DNA from 3 places in the Embleya sp. NPDC005971 genome. Region 3 is predicted to be linked to each of the others. Evidence: riboswitches for the same ligand, from Rfam matches in the RefSeq annotation. Region 3 holds a riboswitch; each other region holds the start of a gene.
The links. A riboswitch is a leader RNA that binds a small molecule or an ion and turns the genes downstream of it on or off. The one in region 3 is predicted to bind thiamine pyrophosphate.
Positions count from the first base shown of each region.

Region 1: linked by a shared signal. The riboswitch ahead of ABZ374_RS36605 (cytosine permease) and the one ahead of thiC (phosphomethylpyrimidine synthase ThiC) in region 3 are both predicted to bind thiamine pyrophosphate.
Region 2: linked by a shared signal. The riboswitch ahead of thiO (glycine oxidase ThiO) and the one ahead of thiC (phosphomethylpyrimidine synthase ThiC) in region 3 are both predicted to bind thiamine pyrophosphate.

Region 1 is NZ_JBEXUX010000058.1:53,214-55,476, forward strand. It holds gene ABZ374_RS36600 (CHAT domain-containing protein) at 1-850, shown strand, start outside; TPP riboswitch at 1,046-1,189, shown strand; gene ABZ374_RS36605 (cytosine permease) at 1,185-2,263, shown strand, end outside.
Region 2 is NZ_JBEXUX010000001.1:440,711-442,973, forward strand. It holds gene thiO (glycine oxidase ThiO) at 1-958, opposite strand, end outside; TPP riboswitch at 969-1,080, opposite strand; gene ABZ374_RS01895 (FAD-dependent oxidoreductase) at 1,195-2,263, shown strand, end outside.
Region 3 is NZ_JBEXUX010000035.1:57,194-59,456, reverse strand. It holds gene tenA (thiaminase II) at 1-629, shown strand, start outside; gene ABZ374_RS27835 (hypothetical protein) at 761-961, shown strand; TPP riboswitch at 1,013-1,121, shown strand; gene thiC (phosphomethylpyrimidine synthase ThiC) at 1,113-2,263, shown strand, end outside.

The sequences.
Region 1 (2,263 bases), on a different contig from region 3:
GGCCCGGATCGGACTCGACCCGCGCGGCATCGCCTGGCGCAGCTTGCTCGACCCGCCGTCCGCCGCCGAGATCGCCGCCGCGCTGGGCCGGCTCGGCAGCGACGCGCTGGTGCAACTCGTCCCCGGCGCAGCGGTGTTGACCGGCACGGACGGCACGACGCGGGTGCTCGACCTGCCCGAACTGGACTACGGCCTGGCCCTGGCCGAGGGCGATCGGGAGAACTGGGCGGACCTGCTCGATGCGTTGTGCGGCTGGGCCTGGGGCGCGGTGATGGAACCGGTACTGACCGCGCTGCCCGGCTCGTTCGGCCGCGCGCCGTCCCTGGTCCTGCTGCCCGCCGGACCGTTCGGCATGGTCCCGTGGCACGCGGCCTGGTCACTCGTCGACGGCCGCCGCCGGCACGCGCTGCAACACGCGCAGATCTCCTACATCGGCGCACCGCGCCTGCTGTGCGAGGTCGCCGCGCGGCGGAGCAGCGAGCCGGTCCGGCGAAGCCCGATCGAGATCGGCCGGACCGCCGGCGACCCGATCGCGTTCGTACCGGCCGGCGGTCACGACGAGACCTGGCGGGTGGGCGCCGAATACCTGACGGCCGGCACCCACACGGTGGTGTCCACGCTGTGGCCGGTGGACGAGACGACCACCGCGCTGGTCCTGTACATGGCCCACCACTACCTCGACCGCCGCGACCTGCCCCCGGCCCAGGCGGTGCGTACCGCGCAGTTGTGGCTGCGCGACCCCAAACGCGGCATCCCGGCCGCGATGCCGGCCGAACTGGCCGCCCGCGCCCGCGCGATCGTCCCGGACGACCTGACCGGCTGGGCGGGCTTCACCCACTCGGGATGGTGAGCCCTACCCGTGGAAAACGGCACGTGCCGCCGATCCGGGTCGGTGCCGCCTGCCCGCCCAGGACGTTGCCGCACCCGCCCGGGACGGCGCGAATCACCACCCGGGGGCATCTCCCGCGCCCGCCGGGCGACCCGGCCCGAGGTCGCCTTCCCCCACCCCGCCTTCCCAAGCCGCCCGCGAGGCGCGTACTGTTCGCCACGCCATCGCGGGAGCTCGGACCAACCGGGCTGAGAGGGCGGCATGGGGTGTCGGCGTCGAGCCGGTGCACACCCCGGGGCCACCGACCGCTTGAACCTGTCCGGGTAATGCCGGCGTAGGGAGAGCAGGTAGAGCCATGTCGGCTCCTGTCGTCGACGACGCACGCCCCGAGACGCCGCACGCCGGCGCCGAGGCACCCCTGATCCTGGACACCGCCCCACCACGCACCCTCGGCTTCCGCGACCAGGCGGCGTTCTGGGCCAACCTCGGGGTGAGCCTGCTCGGCTTCTCCGGCGCCCTGTACGTGCTGGCCCCGGTCGGCTACCCGCAACTGTCGATGGTCGCCGCGATCGTCGCGGCCGTCGGCGGCACGCTGATCGGCACGCTCATGGTCGCGGTCGCCGGCATCCCCGGTGCACGCAGCGGCGCACCCGCGATGACGGTGCTGCGCGGCCTGTTCGGCACCAAGATCTCGTACGTGCCGACGGTGTTCAACATCGTCCAGTGCATCGGCTGGGGCACCTTCGAGCTGCTGGTGATCTCGATCGGCATCGAGGCGATGACCGACGGCGACGGCCCGCACTGGCTCTACATCGTCGCCGCCGGCGCGGTCACCACGGCGATGACGCTGCGCCCGCTGGGCATGCTGCGGATCCTGCGCCGCTACGTGACGGTCGCGGTGGGCATCGCGATGCTCTACTTCTCGGTGCAGCTGTGGCGCGAGGGCCTGCCGCCGATGACCGAGGGTTCGTGGTCCGGGTTCTTCCCGGCGATGGACGCGGCGCTCGCGGTCGCGGTCTCCTGGGTCCCGTTGGCGTCCGACTACACCCGCCACTCGCGCGGCACCAAGCCCGCGTTCTGGGCCGCGTTGAGCGGGTTCTCGATCACCAGCATCTGGTGCTACCTGCTCGGCCTGGTCGCCCTCGCCCAGGTGGGCGGCGACCCGGACAAGATCTTCGACTCGTTCCTGGGCGTCACCGCCGGGTGGGTGTTCTTCGCGGTGCTGGTGGTGCGCGAGGTGGACCAGAGCTTCGCCAACGTCTACAGCACCGCGATGTCCATCCAGAACCTCGCGCCGCGGGTGGATCGCCGGGTGCTCTGCCTGGGTGTGGGTGCGCTGGTCACCGGGTTCGCGCTGATGGTGAACGACTTCGACACCTACGCGAGCTTCCTGTCGCTGATCGGTTCGATCTTCATCCCACTACTGGGCGTGCT
Region 2 (2,263 bases), on a different contig from region 3:
CGGGGCGCAGCCCCGCGAGCGTCTCGACCAGCGGCAGCTCGGTGATGCCGGGGACGAGTTCGTGTGCGTCGCGCAGGAGTTCGTACACGCCGCCCGCGGTCACCTCGGTGTCGTGGCCGAGTTCGTGCTCGGTCGCGCCGATCACCAGTTCGCCGTCCGCGCGCGGGACCAGGTACATGCTGCCGCCCTTGACCACGCCGCGAACGTTGCGGGACAGCAGCGGCAGCAGCGCCGGCGGTACCTTCAGCCGCAGGATCTCGCCCTTGACCGGCCGCACCGGCGGGACCACCTCGGGCGGCAGGCCCGGGATCAGCGCCGAACGGCAACCGGCCGCGAGCAACACCTGGTCCGCGAGCAGGTCGCGTCCGCCGACCGTACGCACGCCGTACGCGCGCTCGTCGGCGACCAGGACCCGCTCGACGCCCTCGCGCACGAAGGCGACGCCGGCCCGGGCGCAGGCCGCGAGCAGCGCCGCGACCAGCCGACGGTTGTCGATCTGGTGGTCGTCCTCGACGTGCAGGCCACCGGTGATCGCCGGGGACAACATCGGTTCGAGCCGCCGGCACTCGCGGCTGGTCAGCCAGGACGATTGCAGGCCCAGTCGTTGCTGGTAGGCGTGCAGGTCCTTGAGGACGGCCCGGTCGTCCGCGTCCAGCGCGACCGCGATCGTGCCGCACGCGCGGTAGCCCGAGGGCAGGTCCGCGGCCTCGGCCAGTTCGGCCGCGAACTCGGGGTAGCGCCGGGCCGATTCGATGCTCAGCCGGAGCAGGCTCTCCTCGCCGTACTGGAGTTCGGAGACGGGGGTGAGCATGCCGGCGGCGGCGTGCGAGGCACCTCGGCCCGGGGTCGGGTCGACGACGGTGACCGAGAGTCCGTGGCGGGTGCGGGCGCGCCAGGCGACGGACAGTCCGACGACGCCCGCGCCGACCACGACGACATCGGTGGGGTGCTCGGACATGGTGGGTCCGGCCATGGTGAGAAGAACTCCCTTCGCCGGTATGACCCGGATCAGGTTCGGACGGTCGGGGGCTCGCAGCCCCCCTCTCAGCCCGGTCTCACCGGGCTCCCGTGACCTCTCCACACTACGACACCGGTTTCCGGTGCCCGGGAGCGCCCGAGTACGCCGACGATGTCCTTGACTGAGTCAAGACCCTGCGCGTCGGCGGTCTCGGGCCGCGTCATAGGGTGCCCTTCATGGACAACGTGCTCGTCGTGGGCGCCGGCATGGCCGGCCTGCAAACCGTGGTGGCGCTGCGGGACCAGGGGTACACCGGTCGCGTCACCCTGCTCGGGGCCGAGGCGCACGCGCCGTACGACCGGCCGCCGCTGTCGAAGGAGGTGCTCGGCGGCAAGACCGACGACACGTCCTTCGAGGCGGACTGGGCCGCGCTGGAGACCGAGGTGTTGTTCGGCCGCACCGCGACCGGACTGCGCCCGGGCGTGGTGGACACCGACGCGGGCGAGATCGCCTTCGACCGACTGGTGATCGCGACCGGCTCGCGTGTGATCGACCTGCCCGGCGCCGCCGAGGTCCCCGGCGTGCACGTGCTGCGCACCATCGACGACGCCCGCGCGCTGCGCGCCGCACTGGTGCCCGGCGCCCACGTGGTGATCGTCGGCGCGGGCTGGATCGGCGCCGAGGTGGCCACCGCCGCGGCCGCCGCCGGTTGCCCGACCACCGTGGTCGAGGCCCTGCCCACCCCGCTCGCCGGACCCTTCCCGGAGGCCGTCGGCGCCCGGTTCGTGCCGTGGTACGCCGAGGCCGGCGTGGAACTGCTGGTGGGCGCGCGGGTGGATCGGCTGGAGGCGGGCGCGGTGCACCTGACCGACGGCCGCCGGCTGCGCGCCGACGCGATCGTGGTCGGCATCGGGGTGCGCCCGGCCACCGAGTGGCTGGCCGACTCCGGCGTGACCCGCAACGAGCGCGGCTTCGTCGAGGTGGACGACCACCTGGCCACCTCGATGCCCGGGGTATACGCGGTCGGCGACTGCGTGGACTTCCCGTCCGCCCGCTACGGCACCCGGATGAACGTCGAACACTGGGACAACGCGCTCCAGGCGCCGCGCGTGCTGGTGGCCAACCTGCTCGGCGGCGACCAGGCGTACGACCCGGTCCCCTACTTCTGGTCCGACCAGTTCGGCCGGATGGTCCAGTACGTCGGCCGGCACGGCGCGAGCGACGAACTGGTCTTCCGGGGCGCGGACGAGGACGGCAAGTGGACCGCGGGCTGGTTCGCCGGCGACCGGCTGGTGGCGCTGCTCG
Region 3 (2,263 bases):
ACGTCTACGCGGCGATCCTGGACCACCCGTTCATCCACGGACTGACCGACGGCACGTTGCCGCGCGAGGCGTTTCGGCACTACGTCGTGCAGGACTCGCACTACCTGCGCGATTACGCCAAGGCGCTCGCGGTGTGCGCGGCCAAGGCGCCGGACGAGGCGACGACCGTGCAGTTCGCGAGCGACGCGGCCGGCGCGATCGCCGCCGAGCGTTCGCTGCACGAGGGCTTCATGGTCGACTTCGGCAGCTCGGTGGCCGACGCCACCGCGACCGAACCGGTGTTGCCGAGTACCCGGGCGTACGTCAGCTACCTGCTCGCCACCGTGCACAACGGCTCCTTCGCCGAGGGCGTCGCGGCGGTGCTGCCCTGCTACTGGATCTACGCCCGAGTGGGTGACGCCCTGCTGGCCAAGGGCTCGCCCGACGAGTTGTACGAGCGCTGGATCGCCACCTACGGCGCCGAGGAGTTCCAGGCGACGGTGCGCGCGGTGCTCGATCTGGTCGACCGCGTCGGCGAGGACATCTCGGCGACCGAGCGGGCCCGGATGGTCGAGCACTTCACCACCACGGCGCGCTACGAGTGGATGTTCTGGGATGCCGCGTGGCGCGGCGAGCGCTGGCCGGTCTGAGCCCGTCCGGGCCGGTCCGGGCGCATCCGGCCGGCCCGGAACCGCCTGCCCGGATACGACGTGTCCTCCCGGGGAATGTGCTCCCCGGATGTGCACGTCTCGCGTGGGTTCGCGTGACTGGGGGTTGGACGATGGAGACATGGCCGCGCTGGGTGCGCATCGGCGTACCCGCGCTCGTACTGGTGCTGCTGTGCTGGTTGCTGATCTGGCTGTTCTCGGCCTTCCTGTGGGTCATCGTCAAGGGCGTGGTCGGGCTGTGCGTCACGGTCGGGATGGTCGTGCTCGCCCGCACCGCGGTGGTCGGCCGAAACCCGCGCGACCCGCTCGGCTGAACCCGGCGCTGGTCGTGCGGCCGGGGGTGTGCCAGGGTGGGGGCGCACCACACGGAGATACACGGGAGCTCGGGGCACCGGGCTGAGAGGGCGCTGAGGCCGCGCCGACCGCAGAACCTGACCGGGTAATGCCGGCGTAGGGAGCCTTTCCATGACCTCGCACGACACTTCGCTGCCCGCTGCCCCGTCGGCCGACCCGGTCGGCGCGCACACGGTCACCAGCGGACCGATCACCCCCGCCCACCACCGCGGTTACGTCGCCGGATCACGCGAGGATCTGCGCGTTCCGGTACGCACGGTGCATCTGACCAACGGCGAGACGGTTCGCCTCTACGACACCTCGGGCCCGTACACCGACCCGGCCTTCGAGGTGGATGTGCGCCGCGGCCTGCCCGCGCTGCGTGCGGCCTGGATCGAGGAGCGCGGCGACACCGTGCGCTATGACGGCCGGATCGGGGCGCTGACGCCGGCCGGGTTCGCGGTGCCCGGTGCCGGGGCCCGACCCAGGCGCGCGTCCGGCTCCGAGGCGGTGACCCAACTCGCCTACGCGCGACGCGGGCTGGTCACCCCGGAGATGGAGTTCGTGGCGATCCGCGAGGGCCTGGCGCCCGAGCTGGTCCGGGACGAGATCGCTGCCGGACGGGCGGTGTTGCCCGCGAACATCAACCACCCCGAGATCGAGCCGATGGTGATCGGCAAGAACTTCCTGGTCAAGGTCAACGCGAACATCGGCAACTCGGCGGTGACCTCCTCGATCGAGGAGGAGACCGACAAGCTGGTGTGGGCGATCCGGTGGGGCGCGGACACCGTGATGGACCTGTCCACCGGCAAGGACATCCACACCACCCGCGAGTGGATCGTGCGCAATTCGCCGGTCCCGATCGGCACGGTGCCGCTCTACCAGGCGCTGGAGAAGGTGAACGGCAAGCCCGAGGAACTCACCTGGGAGCTCTACCGGGACACCGTGATCGAGCAGTGCGAGCAGGGCGTGGACTACATGACGGTGCATGCCGGCGTGTTGCTGCGCTACGTGCCGCTGACCGCCCGGCGCAAGACCGGGATCGTCTCGCGGGGCGGTTCGATCATGGCCGCGTGGTGCCTGGCCCATCACCGGGAGAACTTCCTCTACACGCACTTCGCCGAGCTGACCGAGATCCTGCGCGCGTACGACGTGACCTACTCGCTCGGCGACGGACTGCGTCCGGGCTCGATCGCGGACGCCAACGACGCGGCGCAGTTCGCCGAGTTGGAGACGCTGGGTGAACTGGGCCGGATCTCCCGGTCGATGGACGTGCAGGTGAT